DNA from 2 places in the Pollutimonas thiosulfatoxidans genome. Region 2 is predicted to be linked to the other one. Evidence: riboswitches for the same ligand, from Rfam matches in the RefSeq annotation. Region 2 holds a riboswitch; the other holds the start of a gene.
The links. A riboswitch is a leader RNA that binds a small molecule or an ion and turns the genes downstream of it on or off. The one in region 2 is predicted to bind glycine.
Positions count from the first base shown of each region.

Region 1: it holds a riboswitch for glycine, as region 2 does, so the genes downstream of both, gcvT (glycine cleavage system aminomethyltransferase GcvT) here and CKA81_RS14255 (D-amino acid dehydrogenase) in region 2, are expected to answer to the same signal.

Region 1 is NZ_CP022987.1:88,561-96,499, forward strand. Features, by position in the region: gene CKA81_RS00415 (arginine/lysine/ornithine decarboxylase) at 1-1,633, shown strand, start outside; gene CKA81_RS00420 (BaiN/RdsA family NAD(P)/FAD-dependent oxidoreductase) at 1,690-2,895, shown strand; glycine riboswitch at 2,965-3,052, shown strand; glycine riboswitch at 3,074-3,182, shown strand; gene gcvT (glycine cleavage system aminomethyltransferase GcvT) at 3,238-4,332, shown strand; gene gcvH (glycine cleavage system protein GcvH) at 4,377-4,757, shown strand; gene gcvP (aminomethyl-transferring glycine dehydrogenase) at 4,780-7,665, shown strand; gene CKA81_RS00440 (aspartate aminotransferase family protein) at 7,731-7,939, opposite strand, start outside.
Region 2 is NZ_CP022987.1:2,927,252-2,935,190, forward strand. Features, by position in the region: gene CKA81_RS14240 (EamA family transporter) at 1-646, opposite strand, end outside; gene CKA81_RS14245 (MOSC domain-containing protein) at 734-1,609, shown strand; gene dinB (DNA polymerase IV) at 1,615-2,790, opposite strand; gene CKA81_RS14255 (D-amino acid dehydrogenase) at 2,840-4,066, opposite strand; glycine riboswitch at 4,201-4,289, opposite strand; gene CKA81_RS14260 (heavy-metal-associated domain-containing protein) at 4,465-4,707, shown strand; gene CKA81_RS14265 (DNA-3-methyladenine glycosylase I) at 4,728-5,288, shown strand; gene CKA81_RS14270 (organic hydroperoxide resistance protein) at 5,275-5,700, opposite strand; gene CKA81_RS14275 (aminotransferase-like domain-containing protein) at 5,784-7,244, opposite strand; gene CKA81_RS14280 (LysE family translocator) at 7,354-7,939, shown strand, end outside.

The sequences.
Region 1 (7,939 bases), 710 kb from region 2:
GTTGCTGGATCATACCGGCCCGGTGGCCGAGTCCGAGCTGAACGCCGCGCGTATTTTCCATGCCGACCATTGTTTCTTCGTGACCAATGGCACGTCCACGTCCAACAAGATTGTCTGGCATGCCAACGTGGCGTCCGACGACGTGGTCGTGGTGGATCGCAACTGCCATAAGTCCATACTGCACGCCATTACCATGACGGGCGCGATTCCCGTCTTCCTGCGTCCTACTCGCAACCACCTGGGCATCATCGGGCCGATACCGCTGGAAGAGTTCCATGCGGATAATATTTTGCGCAAGATCGAAGCCAATCCGTTTGCACGCAATGCCAAGAACAAGCGTCCTCGCATCCTGACGCTTACCCAAAGCACCTACGACGGCGTTTGCTACAACGTCGAAATGATCAAAGAGACCCTGGGCTCGGACATCGACACCCTGCACTTTGATGAAGCCTGGTTGCCGCATGCCGCCTTCCACGAGTTCTACAAAGACATGCATGCCATCGGCGAGAACCGGCCGCGCAGCAAGGATGCCATGGTGTTTGCCACGCACTCTACACACAAGCTGCTGGCGGGCTTGTCGCAAGCCTCGCAAATTGTTGTGCAGGATTCCGAGACGCGCAAGCTGGACCGCAACGTCTTCAATGAAGCCTATTTGATGCACACCTCCACCTCGCCGCAGTACGCCATTATTGCGTCCTGTGATGTCGCGGCGGCCATGATGGAGCCACCGGGCGGCACCGCATTGGTGGAAGAGAGCATCTCGGAAGCCATGGATTTTCGCCGCGCCATGCGCAAGGTCGAGTCCGAGTTCGGCAAGAACGACTGGTGGTTCAAGGTGTGGGGGCCTAATCGTCTGGCAGCCGACGGCATCGGCCATCGCGACGACTGGATCCTCGAGTCGGGCGACGAATGGCACGGCTTCGGCGACCTGGCGGAAGGCTTCAACATGCTGGACCCCATCAAGGCAACGGTCGTCACGCCGGGGCTGGATATATCGGGCACGTTTGGCGAAACCGGCATCCCTGCGGCGCTGGTGTCCAAGTACCTGGCCGAACATGGCGTGGTCATCGAAAAGACCGGCCTGTATTCCTTCTTCATCCTGTTTACCATCGGCATTACCAAGGGCCGCTGGAATACCTTGTTGACGGCCTTGCAGCAGTTCAAGGACGACTACGATCGTAACCAGCCGCTCTGGCGCATCTTGCCGGACTTCTGCAAGATACACCGTCGCTACGAAAAAATGGGTTTGCGTGACCTGTGCCAGCAGATTCACCAGACCTATAAAAAGTACGACCTGGCACGCCTGACCACCGAGGTCTACCTGAGCGACATGATTCCGGCCATGAAGCCGTCCGATGCCTACGCCAAGATGGCCCACCGCGACACCCAGCGTGTCGGCATCGACGAACTGGAGGGGCGGGTAACCGGCGTGCTGCTCACGCCCTACCCACCCGGCATACCGCTGCTGATTCCAGGCGAACGCTTTAACCAGCGCATCGTTCACTACCTGCAGTTCGCGCGCGAGTTCAATGCCACCTTCCCGGGCTTTGAAACTTACGTGCACGGTTTGGCGCAGGACGTCGACGACGATGGGCGGGAACGCTACTACGTCGACTGCATCAAGGAAGACTAGCGCCTTTGGCTCCGAAGATCTTCGATGTTGCAGTAATCGGTGCAGGGGCGGCCGGAATGATGGCCGCCGCCCTTGCCGGCCAGCGCGGCTTGCACGTGGTGCTGATCGATCATGCCGCCAAGCTGGCCGAGAAGATCCGCATCTCGGGCGGTGGCCGCTGCAACTTCACCAATATCGGCACCACACCGGCCAATTTCATTTCGCAGAATCCCAATTTCTGTCGCTCGGCGCTGGCAGCCTACACGCCGCGCGACTTCATTGATCTGGTGGAACGCCATGGCATCGCCTGGCACGAAAAGCACCGCGGTCAATTGTTTTGCGACGAGTCCAGCGAGCAGATCATCGAGATGCTGCGGTGCGAATGTGACCGGGGACGCGTTACTTGGCGGATGCCCCATACGGTGGACTCGGTGGCCCTGGAGCAGGGCAGTTATGTGCTGCACAGTGGGCAGGGCAAGATCACGGCGCGCCAGCTGGTTCTGGCAACCGGCGGCATGGCCATCCCGCAACTGGGAGCCACTGACTTTTCCCTCAAGGTGGCGCGCCAGTTCGGTTTGAAAGTGGTCGAGCCGCGTCCTGCGCTGGTTCCTCTGACTTTCGATGCGCAAGCCTGGCAGCCTTTCGCCGCGCTTAGCGGCGTAGCCATGGAGGTGGTGGTGCGCAGCGGGGGCGCAAGCGCGCAGGCCCCATCGGCTGCGGGCAAGGGCAAGGCGAAGCAAACCGAGTTTCTCGAAGACCTCTTGTTTACCCATCGCGGGCTGTCCGGGCCGGCCATCCTGCAGATATCCAGTTATTGGGAACCGGGCACGCCGCTGTCCATCGACCTGGCTCCGCAGCAAGACCTGGAGCCTGAGCTTTTGGCCGCCAAGGTGGGTAGCAGGCAGCAGTTGGGTACCGTATTGTCGGGGCTGTGGCCGCGTCGCCTGGCCGAGCAATGGCTGGCCAATGTGGAACCCGGCGGTCAGAACCTGGCAGCGCAGCGCCTGGCCGATGTGCCGGACAAAGTCTTGCGCCAGCTTGCTCAGCAAATACATCGCTGGTCGCTGACGCCCAATGGCACTGCAGGCTACAAGAAAGCCGAGGTGATGCGGGGCGGGGTGGACACCCGCAACCTGGATCAGAAGACCATGCAGGTGAAGGCGGTGCCTGGGCTATATATTGTTGGCGAAGCCGTGGATGTAACCGGCTGGCTGGGCGGCTATAACTTCCAGTGGGCCTGGGCATCGGGTGCGGCTTGCGGGCGCGCGCTGACCGCCGCCTAATACCGGCGGAAACCTTCGATTTGATTTGTGGCGCGGGCGCTTTCGCGTTATTCTTTGCGGCTGCTGTCACTACACAGAGTGGGAGAGCGTCGTTTATCGACCGCCGAAGGCGCAATTCGCCCAGAATCGCTCAGGCACCCCGTACCTCTCTTGTATTGCGCACCAGCCACACGGCGCAGGGCAGCAATCTGGAGAGACTCGTACGCCCCCTGGGCCGCATACGGGCGCCGAAGGTGAATGCCCGCTTGTGCGGGTCAACTCTCAGGCAAAAGGACAGAAGGGCGATGCCGGCCAGCATAATGATGGTCGCCGTCCTTTTTATTCTGTTTTGTGGAGTCTCCCGTGTCTTCTGCCTTAAAGCACACCCCCCTGCATGCGGTACACCTTGAATCCGGCGCCAAAATGGTCGACTTCGGCGGTTGGGATATGCCCGTCGCCTACGGCTCGCAGTTGGAAGAGCATCATGCGGTGCGCAAAGACGCCGGCATGTTTGATGTGTCGCACATGCTGAACGTCGATATCGATGGGCCGGATGCCGAGCGCTATCTGCAGCACCTGCTGGCCAACGATGTTGCCAAGCTAAGCGTCCCCGGCAAGGCTTTGTATTCATGCATGCTGAATGAAGACGGCGGCGTCATGGACGACCTTATCGTTTATTTCTTCGCATCCGATCAATGGCGCGTGGTGGTCAATGCCGGCACGGCCGAGAAAGACGTGGCCTGGATGAACAAGGTGGCGCAGTCGCAGGGTTTCAATGTGGGTGTGACGCCGCGCCGCGACCTCGCAATGGTGGCCGTGCAAGGCCCTGCTGCGCGCGAGCGTGTGTGGGCCGCTCGCCCGGCCTGGGAGGTGGCCACCCACGCCCTGGCGCCATTCACCGGCGCTTTCGTCGACGACGATATCCTGGTGGCGCGCACTGGCTATACCGGCGAGGATGGCTTTGAGATCGTCCTGCCCGCCACGCAGGTGGTGGTTTTATGGCAGGACCTCGTCCAGCAGGGCGTGCGGCCTTGCGGCCTGGGCGCGCGCGACACGCTGCGCCTGGAGGCGGGCATGAATCTATACGGTCAGGAAATGGACGAGCAGGTCAACCCCTTGATCTCTGGCCTGGCATGGACGGTGTCGCTGAAAGACCCCGATCGCCAGTTCATCGGACGCAAGGCGCTGGAAAGCACGCCGGCCGATCGCACGCTGGTCGGCATCAAGCTGCTGGAGCGCGGCGTGATGCGCGGTCACATGAAACTGCGCACATCCAAGGGCGAGGGCGAGCTGACCAGCGGTTCCATGTCGCCCACCATGGGTGTTTCCATCGGCGTGGCGCGCGTGCCGGTCGGTGTGGCACCGGGCGAGCAAGTGGAAGTTGAAATTCGCGGCAAATGGTTGCCGGCTGAAGTGGTAAAAATGCCTTTCGTGCGCAACGGCAAAGTCATTGCCTGACGCGTCATGATCATCCGAACGTCTCTTCCATACGGGGTAAAAAAATGAATCTTCCTAACGATCGCAAATACACGGCCACGCACGAATGGGTGAAGGTCGAGGACGACCTGCTGGTGGTCGGCATTACCGATAGCGCTCAGGACCAACTGGGCGACATGGTGTTCGTCGGCGACGTGAACCCGGGCAGCGTGCTGTCTGCGGGCGATACCGCCGGTGTCGTGGAATCGGTCAAGGCCGCTTCCGATATCTACGCACCAGTTGACGGTGAAATCGTCGCGTTCAATGAAGCGCTTAACGATCAGCCCAACCTCATTAACGAGGCCGCCTTCGACACCTGGATTTTCAAGATCCGTCCGGCCAATGAGGCCGATGTCGATGGCTTGCTGGATGCGGCCGCTTACGAATCTCAGGTCAACGCCGGCTAGGCGACCTTCCCCTTAGGTAATTATGTTGCAAGAACTCGATCCCCACTCCGATTTCATACCCCGGCATATTGGGCCCTCGCTAGCCGACCAGGCAGCCATGCTGGCTGCCATCGGCGCTCCTACCCTGGAAAGCCTGGTGCAGGAAGTTGTGCCACCCAGCATACTGAAGCGTGGCGCACTGAACCTGCCTGCGGCTCGAAGCGAGCCTCAGGCGCTGGCCGACCTGAAAGAAATCGCCGGTCGCAACCAGGTATTCCGCCACTACATCGGCCAGGGCTACTACGGCACTCACGTGCCCAATGTAATCCTGCGCAATATCCTGGAAAGCCCGGCGTGGTATACGGCCTACACCCCATATCAGCCGGAGATCTCGCAGGGGCGGCTCGAGGCGCTGCTTAATTACCAGACCATGGTGGCTGATCTTACCGGCCTGGACATCGCCAATGCTTCTTTGCTGGACGAAGGCACGGCGGCGGCCGAAGCCATGACGCTGGCCCGGCGCGGCTCGCGTGCAAAAAGTAATGTGTTCTTTGCTTCGCAGCACTGCCACCCGCAAACGCTGGAAGTGCTGCGCACGCGTGCCAGCGGGCTGGGCATAGAGGTGGTGGTGGGCGACGAGGCGCTAGGCGTGCCCGAGTGCTTCGGCGTGCTGCTGCAATATCCGCACAGCTTGGGCGGCGTGGCCGATTACCGCGAACTGACCGCGGCGGCGCATGCGCAAGGCGCGGTGGTGGCCGTGGCCACCGACCTGCTGGCCGTCGCGCTGCTGGTGCCACCCGGCGAGTGGGGCGCTGACATCGCCATCGGCTCGGCGCAGCGCTTTGGCGTGCCGCTGGGCTTTGGCGGCCCGCATGCGGGTTTCATGGCATGCAAGGATGCCTTCAAACGCAATATGCCGGGCCGTCTGGTGGGCGTTTCCAAAGATGCGCAAGGGGCGCCGGCTTTGCGCCTGGCGCTGCAAACCCGCGAGCAGCACATCCGCCGCGAGAAGGCCACGTCCAATATCTGCACCGCCCAGGTTCTGCTGGCGGTCATGGCCGGCATGTACGCGGTCTGGCACGGGCCTGCCGGCATACGCCGCATTGCCGAACGCGTTGCCTACCTGACCGCCTTCTTGCGCGGCGGCCTGGTCGAACTGGGCGTGGCGGTGGTCAACGAGCATTACTTCGACACCTTGCTGCTGGATACCGGCAGCCGTACCGACGCGATTGTGCTGGCTGCACAGTCGGCGCGCCTGAACTTGCGCCGCGTCAGCGCCACCCAGCTTGCTGTGTCGCTGGACGAGACCGTTACCCCTGAAGACGTTCACGCCTTGCTGCAGGTGTTCGCGCTGGGTACCGGTAAAGCCTGGGACGCGACGGCTACGCATCCCACGCCTGCCGCCCACGGTCTGCCAGTATCGCTGCTGCGCCAGTCGGCAATCCTTTCCCACCCGATTTTTTCGCGTATCCAGTCCGAGACGGACATGCTGCGTTATCTGCGCAGCCTGGCCGACAAGGACCTGGCGCTGGATCGCACGATGATCCCGCTGGGTTCGTGCACCATGAAGCTGAACGCCACCGCCGAGATGATACCCATCACCTGGCCCGAGTTCGGCAATATGCACCCCTTTGCACCGGCATCGCAAAGCGCTGGCTACCAGGAGCTTATCGATCGCCTGTCGGCGGCCCTGTGCGAGATCACCGGCTACGATTCCATCAGCCTGCAGCCCAACTCGGGCGCGCAGGGCGAGTACGCGGGCCTGCTGGCCATACGTGCCTATCACCGCGACCAGGGTCAGGAGCAGCGTAATGTATGTCTGATTCCAGCCTCGGCTCACGGCACCAATCCCGCCTCTGCGCAATTGGCAGGCATGGATGTCGTGGTAGTGGCGTCCGACAGCAACGGCAACGTCGACGTCGAAGACCTGAAGGCCCGGATAGCCCAGGTGGGAGATCGCCTGTCCGCCTTGATGATCACCTACCCATCGACCCATGGTGTTTTCGAGACCGCCATTACCGAAATATGTGCGCTGGTGCACGATGCGGGCGGTCAGGTGTATTTGGATGGCGCCAACATGAACGCCATGGTGGGCCTGGCCCAGCCAGGCAAGTTCGGGTCGGACGTCTCGCACCTTAATCTGCACAAGACTTTCTGCATTCCCCATGGCGGCGGCGGTCCGGGTGTGGGCCCGGTGGCGGTACGCTCGCACCTGGCGCCTTACCTGCCGGCTATCGTTGGCGAATCCGGCACGGTACAGAATGGCGCTGCAGTCGGACCAGTGTCGGCTGCGCCTTATGGTTCGGCCAGCATCCTGCCGATTCCGTATTTGTATATCGTGATGATGGGGGCGGAGGGCTTGCTGCAGGCGACTGAAGTGGCCATCTTGAATGCCAACTACATTGCTTCCCGGCTGCGCGAGCACTATCCCATACTTTACGCCGGCCACAATGGCCGTGTGGCGCACGAGTGCATCCTGGACATCCGGCCCATCAAGGATAGCTGCGGCATATCGGCCGAAGACATCGCCAAGCGCCTGGTCGACTACGGCTTCCACGCGCCCACCATGAGCTTTCCGGTGCCCGGTACGCTGATGGTCGAGCCCACCGAGTCGGAAGGCGTGGCCGAACTGGACCGCTTTATTGACGCCATGATCGCGATACGGGCAGAGATCGCCCAAGTCGAAAGCGGCGCTGCCGATGCCGACGACAACGTGCTCAAGAACGCGCCCCATACGGCCGAGATGTTGATGGCGAATGCCTGGCATCACGACTACACGCGCGAACAGGCCGGCTATCCCCTGGCGTCCTTGCGCCAGAACAAGTACTGGCCGCCGGTGGCACGGGTGGACAATGCCTATGGCGATCGCAATCTCATGTGCTCTTGCCCGCCCTTAAGCGAATACACCGAGGACCTCGCCTCGGTGTAAACGCGTTAACACGCTGGACAAAAAGGCGGCCTGCATTGCAGGCCGCCTTTTTTGTGCCGCCGGATTTATTCGACGGTCTTGAGGATGTCGGCAATCTTCTGGAAGATCAGCCGGATTTGCTCTTCTTCAATGATGAGCGGCGGCGATATGGCAATGATGTCGCCGGTGTAGCGCACCATTACGCCTTGGTCGAAGCACTTGGCAAAGACCTCGGCCGCGCGCGCGCCCGGCGCGCCGGGTCGCGGGGTCAGCTCTATGCCGGCCACCAGACCCA
Region 2 (7,939 bases):
GGTAAATGACAGCACCGACCCCCACGTAGCTGATGCCTGCCAGGCTGGCCAGCATCAAGTCCGGGCCTTCAAGGAACCACGACAAGACAAGAAAGGGAATGGGCGGAATCAAAGCGCCCCATATCACCAGGCCCACCATGTCGATCTGGCGGCCGGCCGTCTTGGCCACGATATTGCCCATCGCCCAGCTCAGCGCAGCGAACAAGGTCAGCACAAAACCCAACATCGACATCGTACGGACGTCAGCCCCCTGATGTATCAATACCAAACCTGCAACAGCCACCAGCATGCCCAGCACATTATGGCGACGCACGCCCTCGCCCAGCAAAAGCGCCGCTATCAGTACCGTAAAAAATGCCTGTGATTGCAGCACCAGCGACGCCAGGCCCGCCGGCATGCCGACCGACATGGCGGTGAAAAGGAACACGAACTGTCCAAGACTGATCGTAAGCCCATACAGGACAATGATGCGCCACGGCAAGGCGGGCCGCTTGATGAAAAAAACCGCGGGAAAGGCGACCAATGTAAAGCGCAGCGCACCCAACAACAAAGGCGGGATTTCGTCCAGCCCCACCTTGATGACAACGAAGTTCATTCCCCACGCCGTAATGACCACCAGCGCGGCCAACCAATCCTTCAAGGGCATAGAGTTCCTTCGCAGCGTGCTTCATGAAAACGGTATTATGCTTCAGGCAAGCACCATCACAAGTCCGTTTTTTACTGCGATCCGATTATGACTGTCTCCATCCTTAGTCTATACACCTATCCCGTCAAATCATGCGCCGGCATCGCACACTCTGAAGTGGGGCTCAGCCAGGGCGGACTGCATCGCGACCGGCAATGGGTCATTGTCGATGGGCACGGCATTTTCATGACGCAGCGGCAGTACCCCAGGATGGCCCTCATACGCCCACACCTTTCTTCCGCCGGCGACCTTACCCTGCATGCGCAGGGCATGCCGGTGCTGACGGTGCCCTGGCTTACGGACACTTCCGAACCCACCCAGATTCCCGTCACCATCTGGCGCAGTCACACACTGGGGTTCGACGAAGGTGATGCCGCTGCGAAGTGGCTGAGCGACTTTCTCGAGCTGCCCTGCCGCCTGCTGCGAGTACATCCTGAAGCAGAACGCTGTGCCAGCCCTGATCACGTCAATGCGTGGCGCGCACGCCACGAAGATGGAGCCCCTGGTTTTCCCGCAAAACATCGCTTTGGCTTTGCCGATGGCTTCCCCTTGCTGGTCACCAACCAGGGCTCGCTGGACGAGCTGAACCAACGCTTGCAGGCCAAGGGCCACGAACCCGTACCGATGAACCGCTTTCGGCCCAACGTTGTCCTGTCCGGCCTGCCCGCTTACGAAGAGGACTACTTGGCCGGCATGCGCGCGGGTGTCCTGACTTTTGCTTTCGTCAAGCGTTGCGGCCGTTGTCCTGTGCCCAACATTGATCACCTCACAGCCAAGGTCGGTACGGAACCGGGCATCACCCTGGCCGAGCATCGCCAGTTTCCAGAAGGCGTGCTGTTTGGCGTCAACGCGGTCGTGGCAGGGGTCAGCCCGGGAACCCGGCTGGGCATAGGCGACAGCGTCGAGCTCATGTACGACGTCTGACAGCGTCAGTACAGACTCAATTGCCTGGGCTCTTGCGCCTGCCGGTCACGCTCCAGTTCGGTAATGGACCGCAACCCGCTGACACGTACGCCGAGCAAGCGGATCTTGCGATCCAGAGGAATCCGCTTCAGGCATAAGCCCGCTGCCCTGTGGATGGCGGCTCCGTCAACAATGGCAGACGGCAAGGTAATGTCGCGGGTCACTGTGCGGAAGTCGTCGAAGCGCAGCTTGATACCGACGCTGCGGCAGGCGTAGCCCTTGCGCGACAGGTCCGACTCCAGCCGCGTGCATAGTTCCAGGAAGACCTGCGAAAGCAGGGCACGATCGTGGCGCACATGCAGGTCGCGCTCGAAGGTGGTTTCTCGACTGATCGACTTGGGCTCGGAATGCGTGACGACCGGCCTGTCATCAATGCCGTGTGCAACGCTCAATAACCAGCGTGCGTAGCTCAGCCCAAAATGCTGCTGCAGCAAATCGGGCGCAGCCTGCGCCAATTGTGCAATGGTTTCGATGCCGATAGCAGCCAGACGCGCATTGGCCTTGGGGCCTATGCCATTCACCTTGCCCACCGGCAAGGGCCAGATCCGGCCCAACAAGTTGTCTTCAGAAATAATTGTGATGCCGTCAGGCTTATCGAGGTCGGAGGCGATCTTGGACAACAGCTTGTTGGGAGAGATGCCGATGGAACAGGTCAGGCCGGTGGCCTCGCGCACCGCCGTCTTGATGCGCCGGGCCAGCGTCAGCGTGTCGTCCGGCAGCAAGGTCAGGTCAACATAGATTTCGTCAATACCGCGGTCTTCGATATGCGGCGCAACGGTTGCCACGGCGTTCTTGAACAGGCCGGAGTAACGGCGGTAGGCGGCAAAGTCAGTGGGCAACAGCACGGCCTCGGGTGCCAATTGGGCCGCCTTCATCATGCCCATGGCCGAAAACACGCCCAGCGCGCGCGCCTCGTAAGTTGAGGTGGTCACGACGCCGCGACCGACATAGCCGCGCAGATAGGAGAACTCCCGGCTGCCATCGGCCAGCACGCGCGGCTGCGCGGCCGACCCTGCACCTATGACCACCGGCCGCCCCCGCAGTTCGGGGTAGCGGAGCAGCTCTACCGAGGCATAAAACGCGTCCATATCGACATGGGCGATACGGCGCGGGGCAAGAGTCGGGGTGGGCTCGGGTTCCATAATGACCGCTGGATGAATACACAGCGGATTATAGGTGAATGCCCGCGGATCATGCCCGTTGCGTGGTCACCATCCCGGCCAGCATCTGGGCAGTCACGGCTGATAGCGTCCAGCCAAGATGTCCATGCCCGGTGTTATAGAAGACACCGGACCGCTTGCCAGCGCGCACACGGGGCATCATGTCGGGCATCATGGGGCGCAGGCCCGTCCACGGCACCACGCGCGAGGTGTCGACATTGGGGAAGCTGCGCCGGACCCAGTCGGTTAGCGGTTGTATGCGGTCAGCGCGTATGTCCTTGTTGTAGCCATTGAACTCCGCCGTACCGGCAACCCGAAAGCGGTTCCGGCCCAAGCGGCTGGTCACGATCTTTGCCTCTTCGTCCAACAGGCTGATCCATGGCGCGGCCTGGGCACTTCTTTCGTCATCCAGATTGACCGTAATGGAGTAGCCTTTTACCGGATAGATATTGATGCGATCGCCCAGCATCGCGCCAAAGCGCCGACTTGCTGTCCCGGCACAAATGACGACGGCGTCCACACTAAGCTGTTCTTGCTCGGTACCGCCGGCTTGCTTCAGCAAGACACGATGCCCACGGCCCTGAGGCGTAATGGATGTCACCTCGGAATCCATACGAAACTGCACCCCCATACGCTCACAGGCTTGGGCCAGGCCGCAGGTGAACTTGTGAATATCACCCGTGGCGTCAGAAGGCGTATAAAAGCCGCCATAACAATCGCGCTGTACAGCCGGCTCAAGACGCTGGGCTTCCTGCGGATCGACTTCGTGTCGTTCCAGGCCACCCTCACGCAGCAAGGCATTGACCCGGCGCCCCGCCTCAAAGCTTTTGCGGTCGTAATAAAGGTGCAGTATGCCCCGCTGCTCCAGGTCAAAGTCGATGTCTGCTTCTTCAGCCATCTGATACAGGTGTTGCCGGGCCGCGATGGCCAGCCGGGTCGTCTCGACCGTGTTCTGGCGATAGTTGGACACATTGCGCATGAACTCCGCCATCCACGAGTACTTGTGCCAGCTGAACGAGGGGTTCACCAACAAGGGGGCGTCGCGCCGAAACATCCAGCGTATGCCTTTGATCAGGGTGGAGGTGTTGTTCCAGACTTCTGCGTTGCTGGCCGAGAGCTGGCCGCCGTTGGCGTAAGAGGTCTCCATGGCGCAATAGCGTTGGCGATCAATAACGGTAACTTCGCAGCCCAATTTGCGCAGGGCATAGGCTGAGGTAACGCCGGTAATACCGGCGCCAATAACGGCTACATGGTGCATGAGAGCGCTCCAATGGAATGGTGGCTGCCGCCTTATGACGGCAACGCCCCATCTGTCTTGGTACCTGAGAGTTTCACTGCCGTATCGGCCAGTTCCCCTTCGGTGGGCCACTTTGGGCCGCTCTCCAGATTGTCAGTAGGCATGCAGTCCTGTTGCCTGAGAGTTTCCGGGGCGGTTGCTCCGTCGGCGCCGGCGTGGAGCCGGTCTCTTCTGCATGCTTGTTGTACGACGCGACAGATGATACCCGGGCGCCTCGATATCCGCAACGCTGCGTGGCGGCATGCACCCAAGCAGCGATCCATACCCACTTTGCGCGTCAGGAGAAGCTTGCCAGAACATAAGGCGATACCTACGATGCATCTTCAATACACCTCCAAGGAATGGATATGCAGATAGGTATGCTTAAGCTTGCTGGCATGCAAGACGAACACTGTGCCGCCAAACTTGCCCAGGCGCTTAAAGCGGTCAAAGGCGTCGAAGACGCCAAGGTTTCATTCGACCAAAACCGGGCCACGGTGTCGTTCGACGAATTCCTGGTGTCGACCCAGCGCTTGCAAGTGGCTGTCGAAGATGCCGGCTTTCAGATTGCCAAGCCGGTGCATGGCGAAGATGGCGAATGTTGCGGAGGCTGCGGCGGCTAAAGACGCATTACAATTCCCGCATGCAACGTTGCCGCTGGTGTTCCGACGATCCCATCTACCAAGCCTATCACGATACCGAATGGGGCGTGCCGTCCCACGACGCCCGGCACCTATTCGAAAAACTGCTGCTGGAAGGCTTTCAGGCGGGTCTGTCGTGGATTACCGTGCTGAAAAAGCGGCCGCATTACCGCGATGTCATGTTCAACTTCGATGCCCAGGCGCTGGCAACCATGAGCGACGACTACATCGAGACCCTGATGCAAGACGCCGGCATCATCCGCAACCGCTTGAAATTGAATGCGGCACGCAGCAATGCACGCGCCTGGCTGGAGCTATCCGACCCCGTCGACTACTTATGGTCTTTTGTCGGCGGCAAGCCCGTTATCCATCACTACGCTGCTCATCAAGACATTCCGGTAATTTCGCCGGAGGCGCAAACCATGAGCCGGGCGCTTAAAAAGGCCGGGTTCACTTTCGTGGGCCCGACCATTTGTCATTCCTACCTGCAAGCGGTCGGCGGGTTCATGGACCACACGACCGACTGCTTCAGGCACGCGGCGCTGTCAACTACACAACGGTAAGCGTCACATCCACATTGCCACGCGTGGCATTGGAATAGGGGCATACGATGTGGGCCTTATCGACCAGAGCCTGCGCTTGATCGCGCGCCATGCCAGGCACCGAAATTTTCAGCTCCACTTCGATGCCAAAGCCATCGGGAATGGGGCCAATACCCACCGTGCCCTGGATGTTGGTGTCATCGGGCAAAGAGACTTTCTCGCGCGAGGCGACAAGTTTCAGCGCTCCGAGAAAGCACGCGGAATAGCCGGCAGCGAACAACTGCTCGGGATTAGTGCCTTCGCCACCCGCACCGCCCAGCTCTTTGGGGGTCACGAGCTTCACGTCAAGAATGCCGTCGGATGACACAGCCCGACCATCACGACCGCCGGTGGCTGTGGCCTGTGCACGATAAAGGACTTTTTCTACGGACATGGGTATCTCCTGAAGGTTAAGGGGCTGTCGCCCCGAAGAACTACTTTACGCGAGAACACGGCGTGCAGTACGAATAACAGCGTTCACGTATCGCGGTTGCCATCATCCCGCCCGAGGAGGCTTTGCAGCACCCGCAGTCCCTTGTCGTCCTCTACCAGCGACACCGCTACGCGAAAATGGGTCGAGGGCGTTTGGGTCGGTGAGAACAGCACGCCGGGTCCGATCAGCAAGCCCCGCGCCGCGGCCCGCCGCGCAAGCACTTCAGTATCCATGCCGCAATCCGCCCACACAAACATGCCGGCATGAGGTTCATGCGGAATGGTGCAGCCCATGGCGAGCAGACGGCGTAGGCATTCGTCCCGGGCGTCATTGACGCGGACACGCAATCGCTCAAGATGGCGGCGGTACTGGCCTTCCACGAGTATGCGATATACCACCTGCTCGCCCAGCTGTGGCGTGGTCAAGCCACCCAGCAGCTTCGTATCCGTCAGTCGATCGATAAGATCCCGCTTGCCCGCTATGTAGCCTACACGCAGGCTTGCCGCCAAGGTTTTGGAATAACCTCCCACCAGCAAGACCCGGTTCAGCCTGTCCAATGCGGCCAATCGCATGGGTTCGCCCGGATGGAGATCGGCATAGGTGTCATCCTCTACCAGCAGAAAGTCGAACTGCTCGGCAATGCGCAACACTTCGTACGCCACCCCGGCCGACAAGGTATGACCTGTAGGATTGTGCACCGCTGAATTAACAATGAACAGCACGGGCTTATGCAATTGCGCCAGTTGCGCAAGCGCCCTGACGTCCGGACCATCGGGCAGGCGCGGTACGCCGACCACACGCGCGCCCAACGCCGTCAGACGACCGAAAATCATGAACCACCCAGGGTCCTCCACGAGCACGGTGTCGCCCGGGCGAATAAACGTACGCGAGATCAAGTCCAGCCCGTGGGTAACGCCGGCCACTGTCATCAGATGATGGTCCGGATGCGCCGGCACGTCTTGCGCCTGCAGGCCTGAAGCCACTTGTTGACGCAGCGCCAGCAAGCCTTTGGGCACCCCGTAGCCCAGCAGGCTGCGCCCACCGCTGCGGCCCACATTGCGCACCGCCGCAGATACCATCTCGTGGTTAAGCCACGCCGGCGGCAGCAGACCCGCCGTGCTGGGCACGGGCATGCCTGCGACTTCGCGAAACATGCTGCGCAGCAGGAAGAGGGTATCGAAGGCAGCCTCTGGGTCGGGCGGCAGGCCAGCGGCTTCAGCGGAAGCAGCCATCGCCGGTGTCGGCGCCAGCACATAAAAACCCGCCCCGCGCCGCGATCTTATCAGGCCCTGCGCGGCGAGCTTCTCGTAGGCTTGCACCACCGTAAAGCGACTAAGTCCCGCTTCCTGAGCCATCGTGCGCACCGAAGACAGGCGAGTGCCGGCCCGCAGGCCATGGTTACGAATACGCTCGGCCAGATGTGTAGCCAGCTGGTCTGCCAGCGATACACCGGACCGACGCATGGGAGTCCAGGTCAGCATCGGGATACCCGTAGAAAGTGTCATGCAAAATGAACCAAGCCAGTTGCAATAGTGAACCGCAAAACTGTACCGGTACTGTACTGCGATTATCGCTTAGCATGACACCTTCCCAGCCATTTTTCCAGCCGTTTCCATGACGTCCAATGTCTTATTGTCGCTAGCACTTTTTGCCTTCGTGAACTCCATCACTCCCGGGCCGAACAACGTCATGTTGACCGCGTCAGGCGCAAGCTTCGGTTATCGCCGCAGCCTGCCCCATATGCTGGGCATCACTTTAGGCGTCGCCATCATGCTATTGCTGGTGGGGGCGGGACTGGGCACCGTTTTTGAAGCCATGCCTGGCCTATATGTCGCCCTGAAGTACATCGGCGCGGTCTACTTGTTGTACCTGGCCTGGCGGATAGCGCGCGCCGGCGCGGTCGAAGCAGGAGAAACCGCCGGCAAGCCGTTCACCTTCCTGCAAGCGGCTGCCTTTCAGTGGGTAAACCCCAAGGCATGGATCATGGCCGTGGGCATCATCGCCACCTACATGCCGCGCGAGCCATTTCTAAGCAACCTGATCACTGCGGTGATCGTCCTGTCGCTCATCAATTTCCCCAGCATCAGCCTGTGGACTTTGTGCGGCAGCGCGGTGCGCCGCGCCCTGCGCAAGCCTGCGGCGATCCAGTGGTTCAACCGTTGCATGGCTTTGTTACTAGTGGCCTCGCTATACCCCATCG